3 regions of the Novosphingobium sp. FW305-C-111 genome follow, and region 1 is predicted to be linked to each of the others. Evidence: predicted binding sites of a transcription regulator. Region 1 holds the regulator's gene; each other region holds the start of a gene.

Region 1 (4,278 bases):
TGCGGCTTGCAGTGCTCTCCACCACGTTGATGGTGGCGGCGGGGTGCCTGACGGTCTGGGCCAAGTCGGCGCTGGCCGGCGCCCCGACCATCGAGCGGCCCATGGTCGTCCGCCTGACCGGCCGGATCGAGGCACGCGAGGTCCAGGGCGCAGAGGACCGGGTCCGGCTGACCTTGTTGGCGCGGCTGACCGGGCAGGACCAAGCGATGCGTGTCCGGGTCAATCTCGACGACGCCGACGACGACCCCGCGTTTGCCGAAGGGGCGACGGTGGCGATGCGAGCCCGGCTGATGCCGCCCGCTCCGCCGATGCTTCCGGGCAGCTACGACTTTGCCCGGGCAGCGTGGTTCGCCGGGATATCCGCCACCGGCAGCGTGCTAGGAAAGCCCCGGCTGATCGAGCCGGCCAGCGGCGGCGCGCGGCTGCGCGAATGGCGGCACGCATTGTCGGAGCATGTCCGCGCGCAACTCGGCGGCACGCCCGGCGCGATTGCGATGGCCTTTGCCAGCGGCGACCGCGGGGAGATCGCCAAGGCCGACGAGGAAGCGATGCGCGATGCGGGGCTCACCCACCTGCTGTCGATCAGCGGGCTGCACGTGAGCGCGGTGGTGGCCGCCGGCTATGCGCTGGCGATCCGGCTGCTCGCACTGTGGCCATGGCTCGCGCTGCGGGTGCGGCTGCCGGTCGTCGCGGCAGCGGTCGGGGCCGGCGGCGGGATCGCCTACACGCTGCTGACCGGGGCGGAGGTGCCGACGATCCGCTCGTGCATCGGTGCGGTCCTGGTGCTGGGAGCACTGGCGCTGGGGCGCGATCCGCTATCGATGCGGATGGTCGCCATCGCCGCGCTGTTCGTCATGCTGCTGTGGCCCGAGGCGGTGCTGGGCCCGAGTTTCCAGATGAGTTTCTCCGCGGTCATCGCCATCGTCGCGCTGCATTCGGCCGAGCCGGTGCGGCGGTGGTTTGCCCGGCGCGAGGAGGGGTGGGTCATGGCAATCCTGCGCCACGGGGCGATGCTGCTGGTGACCGGCGTGGTGATCGAGCTGGCGCTGATGCCGATCGGGCTGTTCCATTTCCACCGCGCCGGGATCTACGGCGCTTTGGCCAACGTCGTTGCCATCCCGCTGACGACGTTCGTGTCGATGCCGCTGATCGGGCTGGCGCTGCTCCTCGACATCGCAGGACTGGGCGCGCCGGCGTGGTGGGCGGCGGGCAAGTCTCTCGAGTTGCTGCTGTGGCTCGCGCACGTCACCGCCGCGCAGCCCGGCGCGGTGGCGCTGCTGCCGGCGATGCCGGCCGGGCCGTTCCTGCTGTTCGTGGCCGGCGCGCTGTGGCTGGCGTTGTGGAGCGGGCGGGTGCGGCTGTGGGGGCTGCTGCCGGTGCTGGCGGGGGTTGCCGGAATGTCCCTTGTGCGGCCCGCCGATGTGCTGATCTCGGGCGACGGTCGCCATGTCGGCATCACGGGGGAAGGCGGAGAATTGCTCCTCCTGCGCGAGGGGCGGGGCGACTACGTCCGCGAAAGCCTGCTCGAGATTGCCGGGATGGACGGCGAGGTGCGCACGCTCGACGCATGGCCGGGCGCGACCTGCAACCGCGATTTCTGCTCGCTCGTCCTGACGCGCGAGGGGCGGCGCACGCGGCTGCTGATCGCGCGGGGCCGCGACATCGTCGAGGAGTATCCGCTTGCCGCCGCCTGCGAACGCGCCGACCTGGTCATCGCCGACCGCCGCCTGCCGTGGACCTGCCGCCCGCACTGGCTCAAGGCCGACCGGCGGATGCTGGCGACGAGCGGCGGGCTGGCGCTCGACCTTGCTGCCCGGCAGGTCACCAGTGTCGCCGACACGCAGGGGCACCACGGGTGGTATCGCTGGCCGGAGCCTCGGAACCGCTCGCGCCAGGCCGGCCCCCCTCCGTCAGCCGCCGATGCGGCTGCCACCTCCCCGGGCGGGGGAGGATCGGCGGATCAGTGATAGCGGCGCAGCAGCCCGGCGAGCTTGCCCTGCACCTGGACTTCGGCCGGCTTGTAATACTGCGGATCATAAGCGGCGTTGGCCGGGTCGAGCCGGATCATCCCGTTCTCGCGGCGCAGGTACTTGAGCGTGGCTTCCTCGCCGCGGACCAGCGCGACGACGATTTCCCCATCGCGCGCGGTCTCGGTCCGCCGAACGAGGGCATAGTCGCCGTCGAGAATTCCGGCTTCCATCATCGAGTCGCCCGATACCTCGAGCGCGTAGTGCTCGCCCGCGCCGAGCAGTGCGGCCGGGACCGGCAGGGTCGACTGGCCCTCAAGCGCCTCGATCGGCGCGCCTGCCGCAATGCGGCCGTGGAGCGGGAGCTCGATCACGTCGTTGGCGGCGGCGGGCTGCGCCGCGGGCTTCTTCAGCGGAGTCAGCGCGGAATTCGAGTTCGCGGCGGCCTTCACCGGAGTCTTCGCCTGCGCGCTCTCGGGCTGGCGGAGCACTTCCAGCGCACGGGCGCGGTTGGGCAGGCGGCGAATGAAACCGCGCTCTTCCAGAGCGGAAATCAGGCGGTGGACGCCGGACTTCGACTTGAGGTCGAGCGCCTCCTTCATCTCTTCGAACGACGGGGAGATGCCGGTTTCCTCCAGCTTGTTCTGGATGAAGGTGATCAGTTCGTGCTGCTTGCGCGTCAGCATCAGTCTCACTCCCGCGAGCGCCCGACCATCAGGCGAACGAATGCGGAACGAATAAGCAACCTGCGAGAACCCGTCAAGCAATTCCGCCATTTTCGAGCAAGTAGATGCTCACCGCTTCGCCGGCGGCGCGCTCGGGCGCGTGGGCTTGGCGCAGGATGAGGGCATTGGCGCGGGCCAGCGGGGTCAGCGCGCCCGAATCCTGGAGCGAGTCGGGCGTCACCCGCTCGCCGTCCCAGGTGCCGCGAAGAAACTCGGTGCGACTGCCGCCCTTTGCCATGTTTTGCGCCAGAACCGAGGAAATCGGCCGCGGGCAGGGTGCGTCCGAACCGAGCATCGCCCGTACCAGCGGCAGGAGGAACAACCACGCGGTGACGAACGCCGAGGCGGGATTGCCCGGCAGGCCGAGCACCAGCTGCCGCCCGCGCCGGGCCACCAGGAGCGGCTTGCCGGGCTTGATGGCGACCCGCCAGAACTCGAGGTCGGCTCCGAGCTCGGCGAGCGCCGGACGGATCAGGTCGTGGTCGCCGACCGAAGCGCCGCCGGTGGTGACAATCAGGTCCGCATCCGGCGCGGCGGAGAGCGCGGCGACCAGCGACTCGAGCCGGTCTGGAACCGGGCCGCTGCACGTCACCTGCGCGGGCAGGCCGCCGAGCATCGCGGCGATCATCGGGCCGTTGCTCGCCGGAAGCAGCGCCGGGTCGCGGCCCGCGCCGGGTGCGACCAGCTCGTCGCCGCTGTCGAACACCGCGATCCGCGCCTCGCGGCGGACCGGCAGGAGGTGGTGGCCCGCCGCGATGGCCAGCGCGAGCTGCGCGGGGCCGAGCTGGGTTCCCGCAGCGAGGACCGGCGATCCGGCGGCGAAGTCCATGGCCTGCGGGCGGATGTGCCTGCCCGGCGGGACGGGCGCTTCGCCGGTCAGCACCAGCGCATCGCCGTCGCGGCGGCAGTCTTCCTGGAGGAGGACGGCGTCCGCACCCTCCGGCACCACCGCGCCGGTCGAGATCCGCACCGCCTCGCCCGGACCCACCGTTCCGCTGAAGGTATGTCCCGCGGCGCTTTCGCCGATGACGTGCCACGGCCCGGGGAGGTCCGCGCCGCGCAGGGCGTAGCCGTCCATGGCCGAGACGGGGGCGGCGGGCTGGTCGCGGCGGGCGGGGAGGTCCTGGGCGAGCCAGAAGCCCGCGCATTCGGTGATGCGGCGGTGTTCGACGGGCAGCGCCGGGGCCATCGCCATCAGCTTCGCCTGGGCATCGGCAAAGGGGAGGGGCGGGGCCTTGCCGCTCACTCCGCCGCCTTCCAGTCGCCCGACTTGCCGCCGCGCTTTTCGATCAGCCGAACGCTTTCGATGACCATGCCTTTGTCGACCGCTTTGGCCATGTCGTAAATCGTCAGCAGCGCGACCGAGACCGCGGTCAGCGCCTCCATCTCCACCCCGGTGCGCCCGATGAGCGAAGCGGTCGCCCGGGCTTCCACGCCGTCATCAGTGAGGGTGAAAGCCACGCTCACCGCGTCGAGGGCGAGCGGGTGGCACAGCGGGATCAGCTCGCCGGTCTTCTTCGCCGCCATGATTCCGGCGATGCGGGCGGCGGCGAGGACGTCGCCCTTGGGCACCGTGCCGTCGCGGA
Region 2 (4,278 bases), on a different contig from region 1:
ACCCTGGCAAACTCGAAGCCGCGGTCGAACGCAATCCGGGAATGAAGCGATCAGCCCTCGAAACCGTCGATCTTCTGCGCGACGCCGCTGCGAAAGGGCAGGCGAGGGACAGGGTTGCAGCACCGACGCGCGAACCGCCGGAACTCGACCGCTCAATCACCAAGCCGTTCGAGATCGGGATCTAGCCGGGCGTTGTCCGCATGCGTCCCCATGCGGCCGATTGACATAAAGTTCCATATTTGTTCTCATTGTCTCCATGCCCCGAATCGCCGACGATATCCTGCTCACCTATCTCGAAGTGGCGCTCGCTGGGGCGCCCGAGCCGACGCGGGCTGAATGCCGATGATCCACGCTCCCAGAGAAACGCTCGAGTCGATCTGGCGCGCCACCTTGTCGAGCGGATGCGGGGGTTCGTTATCGAAGGCGAGGAATATGCGAGTAGCCGCGCTCAGCCCTGCCTGTTTCCGGGCGACCTCGCGCCGATCGGGTGAAGACGCCGGTTTATTGCTCGGCGGCTAATTGGATCAATGAGGCGGCGTATCGGGATGTCCGCTCGTCAACTGGGCAATGCGTCTGGCGATGGCCTGCCAGGTGCGAATGCCTGCTTCATCGCCGGCGAGCGCCAGGGCACCGATCTGCTCAGCGACGTGGCGGGGGGCCTTGTCGCCATGCGTCTGCAGCACCTGGTTGGCGCAGGCCCAGAGTTCCCACTCGCTGAGCATCAACCGAAATATCCAGCGAACCCGAGAAGGGTGGCAATAAGGCCGTAGGCGACGAACCCACCGGCCAGGACATATTCGAGGTTAAACTTCCGGCGGCGAGGGCGGGGCTGACCTGCCGGCCATATCGCGTCGCAGATCAGGCCGTTGAAACCGGTACGGTGGCCTGTGACTTCGACCTTGCAGCCCACCAGGCGGCGTGATCGGCGGTTCGCCTCCAGTTCCCAGACTCCGCCACCGGTCCGAAGAAGGAGGCCAAAAGGACCTTCTTCGAGGTGTCCGATCAGGTGGAGGTTGGCCTTTACCGGCACGCGGGACCCTTCCAGTAACGGTCCCAGCGCAGGACCGTACGTGTGCGGATCATCGCGCAGGAAAGATCGGCGCCCGAAGGCAGACGGCACCATGCAGCTGTCCTGCTGCCGCCGGCCGAACCTTCGGAACGGCAGGTCAGCCTCGGGCCTTGATCGACCACGTGCCCGGTCGAAATGCTCCCGCGAGGTCCGCCCATCAGATTAACCAGCGCATCGCGGGCTTCGAGCGGCGAGGCCCGGGGGCAGGGCTGGTTCGTGCGGCAGGTTCCATCCATTTCCCGCGCGGCGATCCCCGCGATGCGGATATGCGGTCCTTCGGCGCACCAGAGCGGACCATCGCCATCCCAGACATGGGTAGGCGTGCACGTGAAAATCTGACCGGCAGAAACGACCGAGGCGGCGAAAATCAGAAACATCTCTGTGTCAGACCTACTGGAGTTTACGGCCGAACCACAGGACGCGGCCGACGATGTTGATCGACCGTCGCTCCAGGCCGCGCCAGCTCGGATAGGCGGGGTTGTCGCTCAGCACGGAAATCCGCCTTCCCTGGGGCTCGATAGCAACGCGTTTGACATTGAGCGCGTCGTCCATCCTCAGGACATAGATGCCGTCGCGAAGCCGTGATTGCCCATCTCCAAGATCGACCATGACCTCGTCACCATCGTTGAGCGTTGGCTCCATAGAGTCGCCATGAACATGGATGATCGACAGGCTTGAAGCCTTGCTCGGAGTCAGCTTGCGGAGCCAGCCTTCATCGAAACCGAATTGCCCGCTCTTGTTTTCCATTTCGGCGAGCGCGCCGTGACCGGCGGAGGCTTCGACGTCCAGAACCGGGATCTGCACCAGTTCGACAACAGGTGCGCCGCGGTGAGGGGGGGCGCCGAGCACACGCTCATCCACGCCGAAGAACCGCGCGAGAATGTTGCGATCGCTCTCGTCCAGATAGCGCGGACTACCTTTGCGAATGTACTGCTGGATGTAGGAAACGTTGCGGCCGAGCAGCCGGGAAATCCCCGAATAAGTACAGCCCCTTCGGGATGAGATGAGCTCGTCGAGAGCCTGTCGTGCGTCGTCCATCGCTCACAGTCCTGTCACGATATCTAGGAAAAGTCATCCTAGACTCTAGGACGCATCCCTATTAGGAACATAACAAGAACGCAAGTGCAAAGCGAGTCGACGGCGATGGAGCTTCTGGAGCAGATCGAGGCATATTTGGTGCTTAGCCGCGAGGCGCCTAGCAGGTTCGGCCGACTAGCCGCAGGCGACCCGAGACTGGTAGCCGATCTTAGGTCTGGTCGGCGACTGCGGCGGCGGACCGAAGAGCGCTTGCGCAGCTATCTGAATCAGGTCGCGGCTGGAGGTCCATCCCCTGAAACTGGCCGAATCCAGCGCAGCTTAATAGGTTGATCGCGGGCAAGTAAGGTGACCAAGTGACCGACGACGCACTCGCCACATACGATGCGGAGGCTACCGAACTTGCCGAACGCTATGACCTGCCGAGCTTGCTTGCGTCATATCAGCCCCTCGAGAATTTGCTCGTCCCCGGTGCTGAAAATGCCCTCGCGCTAAGGCACGGAATTAGCTGCGTCGTTCATACGCGCTGGTTCTCCTAGGCGTCTCATTCGAGGCGATGGTCCACGATAAAGAAGCTGCGGCGCTCTTCCCGCCGGGAGGCGGTCTGACTAAGGTGAACGCAAAGGGGTTCCTGCTTGTCTGATTCAGCACTTTTCATTTCCGGTTCTCTGTTCACGACTGATTATCTGGCCGAAGCCATCAAGGCTGATCCAGGATATCTGGCGGTAGATGCGGACGGCCTTCGTATTGCACTGGAGAAGATCGCCGCTGCATTCCCGCAAAGTCACAAGACCAATGAGAGCCAGACGGAAGATGACTTCATCTGGCCGGTGCTTGGCGCGCTTAGCTGGACGGAATCCTTGCGGCAGCAGAATTTGACTGTCAGCGGTCGCGACGACGTACCGGATGGCTTGTTGTTCGTGGATGCCGAAGCGAAGGCGGCAGCTAACGCGCTTCAAGAGCAATGGAAGCGCTATGCCCACGGTCTGGCCGTAGTCGAGAGCAAACGATGGGCACGCCCGCTCGATCGTGCTTCTGGCCGTGATGAGGCCACCGCGCCATCCACCCAGATGCTCCGCTATCTGCGCCGGATCGATGACCTGACGAGTGGCCAGCTCCGCTGGGGCATCCTGACCAATGGCACCAAATGGCGGCTTTACTGGGCAGGTGCACGTTCGGTTTCCGAAGAGTTCTTGGAGATCGATCTTGGCCGCGTGCTTGCGCTGGACGGTGGCGATGATCTGTTCGCCGACGAGGCCACGCGCGAACATTGGCTGCGCGTCTTCGCCACCATGTTCTGCCGCGATGCCTTCATCAAGACCGGGACGGACAATCGCTCGTTTCATGAACGCGCGCGGGCTGCGGCAACGTTCTACGAAGAAAGGGTTGCCGCCAGCCTTTCCAAGTTGGTGTTCGAGCAGGTCTTTCCCGATCTGGCTGGAGCCATTGCCGAGGCCGCCCCTTATGCATCGCTGGAGGATGTGCGCCAGGCCTCGCTTGTTCTGCTCTATCGCCTGCTGTTCCTGCTTTACGCCGAAGATCGCGACCTGCTGCCGGTAGGCGAAAAGCGGTATGATGACTATGCTCTGCGACAGCAGCGCAGTGAGGTGGGCAGGCGAGTTTCCGAGAACGATGTCTTTTCGGATACGGCCACGAAGATCTGGCACCATGTGGCCGATCTTGCCCGGATCATCGACAAGGGCGAGGCGAAGGTAGGCATACCGCCGTATAATGGTGGCTTGTTCGCCGCCGATGGCACGCCCCTGCTCGATTCCATCCGCATTCCCGATAGCGTGATGGCTCCGACGCTTGATGCCCTGTCCTGGCTCCGTGAAGGGGGCACGGCACGCTATATCAACTATCGCGACCTTTCGGTGCAACAGCTCGGTTCGATCTATGAACGGTTGCTGGAGTTTGAGATTGTCCGCGACGATTCCGGCGCGCTCACGGTCCGACCCAACCTGTTCGCCCGAAAGAACAGCGGCAGCTATTACACGCCGGACGAGCTGGTTGGCCTGATCCTCGATCAAACGCTGGAACCGCTTATTGCCGAACGGCTCGATGCCTTCCGCACCGCCCTTGCCAAGCTGAACTCCAAGGATTCCCCGGACTACCAGACTGGTGATCTGAACGAGGCCGACCCGGCAGAAGCCATTCTGAAACTGCGGGTGTGC
Region 3 (4,278 bases), on a different contig from region 1:
CACCGGCAACGGCCGCCGCGAGAGCTATGCCCACGCGCCGATGCCGCGGATGACCAATACCTTCATGCGCGGCGGCCGGGACGACCCGGCCGAGCTGTTAGGGCGGATGAAGGACGGGATCTATGCCAAGAGCTTCGGCGGCGGGCAGGTCGACATCACCAGCGGCAAGTTCGTGTTCAGCTGCACGGAGGCCTACAAGGTCGAGAACGGCAGGCTCGGCGCCCCGATCAAGGGCGCGACCCTGATCGGCGACGGGCCGACGGTGCTGACGAGGGTGCTCGGCATCGGCAACGACATGGCATTGGACGAGGGTGTCGGCGTGTGCGGCAAGGGCGGGCAGAGCGTGCCGGCCGGCGTCGGCCAGCCGACCCTGCTGGTCGAGGGGCTCACCGTGGGGGGGACTGGGTGAGCCGGATCTCGGGCCGGCGAGGGCCGACTGGCCGTCCTGGTCAGTAGGTCAACCGCCCCACTGGCCGGTTCCCATGCCGCCTCCTACTGCGCCGCTGTACGTTGCCGCGCCGGCGCGACCGGCGAACGAGCCGGTCTGGCCATACAGGCCGCCGACGCAGCCCACCGTCATCTTGGCCTTGTCGATCAGGTTGCAACCCCAGATCGAGGTGTAGTTGCCGTCAGCCGACTTCCCGTCGCAGACGGTCGTCGTGTCAAAAATCTGGTCATTCGGCGGGTTGGACGTCGACACGCACGTATAGGTCGATTCCGTCTTCTTCCCGTCGGCCCAGGTGGTCCACATCTTGCCGGTGTAGGACAAGCCCATGATGTCCCCGTTGCCCAGCACGGTGGCCGGCTGGTCAGCCGTCTTGAATGTGAACATGACGGGATCCGCGGCGAACGCTGGCGCGGAAAGGCCCAGCGCACCGATGACGAACAATGCTGTTCTCATAACATCCTCCTGTTTGACCCCTGCCCCAGGGGCTGGCAGACCAGGAAGACCGCCAAAGCTCAGTAATCGCGGCGGAATTTCTCTGTCCGCTGCGACGTCAACTTATTAATGACTAAAGAATCATCCTGGCCCAATTTGGAAGGTATCAGATCGGTCTAAAAACCTTCAACAGTTTATATTGTGGTTATTTTAGAGATGTTTGAAGAATTGTTCATTGTGCCTTGGGCTCTTGTTTTTGGACAGGGGCAGTATCTGTTCTGACGATCGCCAATATCGCTTCGACGCGGCAATCAATCGCATGGAGTGGCGGGCAGTTGGCAGCCTCGCCCGTCGGCCAGGCGCGGTAATTCTATCCGTTTCGGATATTTCTTGATCGCGGGGGCGAAGTCCTACCCTATCTGCATTTGCCGACACCGATTTGGTCATGGATTCCGCTCAGCAAGCGTGCTGCGCGCGTGTCATGACTGTACTTGTACGAGGAACGTGGCTGGAAGGGGTGCTGCCTTGGCCGCGGCCCCTACGTGCCGGAGCGAATTCGGGTGCCGCGCGGATCAGCTACAGCGCCGGAACGCGAAAGCGGGATGCCGGATCAAGCTCCAACGCCGCCGCTTTGCTACTCACAAAAAATGCCGCCCCACAAAAATCAGCGCCATCGCCCCGATCACCGAACCCAGACAGCCGGCGCGATTGAGGCCCAGGAACGTGCCGTTGTCGCTGCGGCTCGCCAGCAGGCCCGCGAGCAGCGAGCCGGCGATGCCGAGGCCGATGGTCTTCCAGAAGCCGAAGTCGACGTCGCCGGGGTAGAACCAGCGCGCCAGCGCGCCGATGATCAGGCCCGAGACGATCATTCCGATGATGTTGAACATGGCCGTACCGTTTCTCCACAGCTTCATGGGCCGCTTCAAGCGGCACCCCGTTTGTCCACAACTTGGTAACGCGCGAAAATAATTTCGACCAACCGCATTTTCGCTCTTGCCGAACTGCAAACCCTTGGACTGTCCACGCGTCGCCGCGCCGGGCCGCGTCGAGGCTGCGACGAAGCGAATCGGGCGTGCGACGAACCGCACCGTCAATCCGCCATTTACCCTCTTGTTCCTGACTCGGCTTCAGGCACTATGGGTAGTGGTCGAAGCGGGCCCAGGCACAAAACCTTGTTGCCAATGGCTCGCATCACCATATCGGGGTCGCACGTTTCCGCATCGCTCATCGCGTGGAATCGCATGGACTCCGGTCGGGGGCTGTGGACAAGTTTTCGGTGCCGCTCGCCCCTTTGCTGCTAGGATCGGCGCTTGCCCGCCGATTCGAACACAAGCGGAACATCGGCCCTGCCGGCGGACCGCGAAAACGGGGATCGGCACGCGGGCCAGAACGGAGCAATCCGGGCCGCGAATGGGGGCATCGAACGTGGATTTCAGGACTGGAAACGATTCCGTGGCGGCACAGGACGAACTGGGTTTCGACAGCGCGACGGCGCAAGACATTGGCAGGACTAGCGATGGTGAGGCTTTGACGATGACCGCGAAGGATGCAGGCTCGGCTGCGCTCGTCGATACGCCGAATCTCGACACTCTGGCTGCCGGTGCGCTGGCGGGCGCGATGTCGGCTGCCGCGAGCGCCGGCAAGGAGGACTCCAAGAAGGTTCACGACCGCCGCTTCAGCGTGGTGGTCGACGCCTCGCGCGACGCGCTGCTGACCGCGTTCGGCAAGGACACCCTGGACGACCGCTACCTGCTGCCGGGCGAGACCTACCAGGACCTGTTCGCGCGCGTCGCCGACGCCTATGCCGACGACGAGGCGCACGCCCAGCGGCTCTATGACTACATCTCGAGGCTGTGGTTCATGCCGGCGACCCCGGTGCTGTCGAACGGCGGTACGGGCCGCGGCCTGCCGATCTCGTGCTACCTCAACTCGGTGTCGGACAGCCTGGAAGGCATCGTCGGCACCTGGAACGAGAACGTCTGGCTGGCGAGCCGCGGCGGCGGCATCGGCACCTACTGGGGCCAGGTCCGCGGCATCGGCGAGAGCGTCGGCCTCAACGGCAAGACCTCGGGCATCATCCCGTTCGTCCGCGTGATGGATTCGCTGACCCTCGCGATTTCGCAGGGCTCGCTGCGCCGCGGCTCGGCCGCCTGCTACCTCGACGTCTCGCACCCGGAGATCGAGGAGTTCCTCGAGATCCGCAAGCCTTCGGGCGACTTCAACCGCAAGGCGCTCAACCTCCACCACGGCGTGCTGCTGACCGACGAGTTCATGGAAGCGGTCCGCGACGGTGCCGAATTCAACCTGCGCAGCCCCAAGGACGGTTCGGTGCGCGGCACGGTCGATGCGCGCTCGCTGTTCCAGAAGCTGGTCGAGACCCGCCTCGCCACCGGCGAGCCCTACATCGTGTTCAACGACACGGTGAACCGGACGATGCCCAAGCATCACCGCGACCTCGGCCTCAAGGTCTCGACCTCGAATCTCTGCTCGGAAATCACCCTGCCGACCGGCAAGGACCACCTCGGCAACGATCGCACCGCGGTGTGCTGCCTGTCGTCGCTCAACCTGGAAACCTGGGACGAGTGGAACAAGGACGAGCGTTTCATCGAGGACGTGCTGCGCTTCCTCGACAACGTGCTGCAGGACTACATCGACCGCGCGCCCGACGAGATGGCCCGCGCCAAGTACTCGGCCGCGCGCGAGCGCAGCGTCGGCATGGGCGTGATGGGCTTCCACTCGTTCCTGCAGTCGAAGGGCATCGCGTTCGAAAGCGCCATGGCCAAGGCGATGAACCTCAAGATGTTCAAGCACATCGCGGCCAAGGCCGACGAGGCCTCGCTGCTGCTGGCGCAGGAGCGCGGAGCATGCCCGGACGCTGCCGACATGGGCGTGATGCAGCGCTTCAGCTGCAAGATGGCGATCGCGCCGACCGCGTCGATCTCGATCATCTGCGGCGGCACCTCGGCCTGCATCGAGCCGATCCCGGCCAACATCTACACCCACAAGACCCTGTCAGGCTCGTTCGTGGTCAAGAACCCGTACCTCGAGAAGCTGCTCGCTTCGAAGAGCAAGGATTCGACCAACGTGTGGAACTCGATCCTCGAGCACGGCGGCTCGGTCCAGCACCTCGACTTCCTCTCGCCGGAGGAGAAGGCGGTGTACAAGACCAGCTTCGAGATCGACCAGCGCTGGCTGCTCGAATTCGCGGCGGACCGCACCCCGTTCATCGACCAGGCGCAGAGCCTCAACCTCTACATCCCCGCCGACGTCGACAAGTGGGACCTGCTGATGCTGCACTTCCAGGCATGGGAGAAGGGCATCAAGTCGCTCTATTACCTGCGCTCGAAGTCGGTCCAGCGCGCCGGGTTCGCCGGCGGCGTGGAGGCGGACAACACCGC

Evidence for each region. Region 1 encodes LexA, which represses DNA repair genes until DNA is damaged. Its sites were predicted from a motif close to GTTCCNCNCTTGTTCT; they were not measured.
Region 2: the regulator LexA is predicted to act here: its motif matches at 2,177-2,192, upstream of AC3WLD_RS10310 (S24 family peptidase).
Region 3: the regulator LexA is predicted to act here: its motif matches at 2,204-2,219, upstream of AC3WLD_RS05355 (ribonucleoside-diphosphate reductase subunit alpha).

What each region holds. Positions count from the first base shown of each region.
Region 1 covers NZ_JBYSYP010000005.1:212,231-216,508, reverse strand. The annotation lists gene AC3WLD_RS08150 (ComEC/Rec2 family competence protein) at 1-1,967, shown strand, start outside; gene lexA (transcriptional repressor LexA) at 1,961-2,653, opposite strand; gene AC3WLD_RS08140 (molybdopterin molybdotransferase MoeA) at 2,727-3,938, opposite strand; gene moaC (cyclic pyranopterin monophosphate synthase MoaC) at 3,935-4,278, opposite strand, start outside.
Region 2 covers NZ_JBYSYP010000007.1:147,905-152,182, forward strand. The annotation lists gene mobF (MobF family relaxase) at 1-185, shown strand, start outside; gene AC3WLD_RS10295 (DUF6961 family protein) at 525-722, opposite strand; gene AC3WLD_RS10300 (DUF5818 domain-containing protein) at 722-1,030, opposite strand; gene AC3WLD_RS10305 (hypothetical protein) at 1,021-1,446, opposite strand; gene AC3WLD_RS10310 (S24 family peptidase) at 1,460-2,107, opposite strand; gene AC3WLD_RS10315 (Eco57I restriction-modification methylase domain-containing protein) at 2,740-4,278, shown strand, end outside.
Region 3 covers NZ_JBYSYP010000003.1:240,101-244,378, forward strand. The annotation lists gene tldD (metalloprotease TldD) at 1-409, shown strand, start outside; gene AC3WLD_RS05345 (hypothetical protein) at 458-901, opposite strand; gene AC3WLD_RS05350 (GlsB/YeaQ/YmgE family stress response membrane protein) at 1,519-1,767, opposite strand; gene AC3WLD_RS05355 (ribonucleoside-diphosphate reductase subunit alpha) at 2,414-4,278, shown strand, end outside.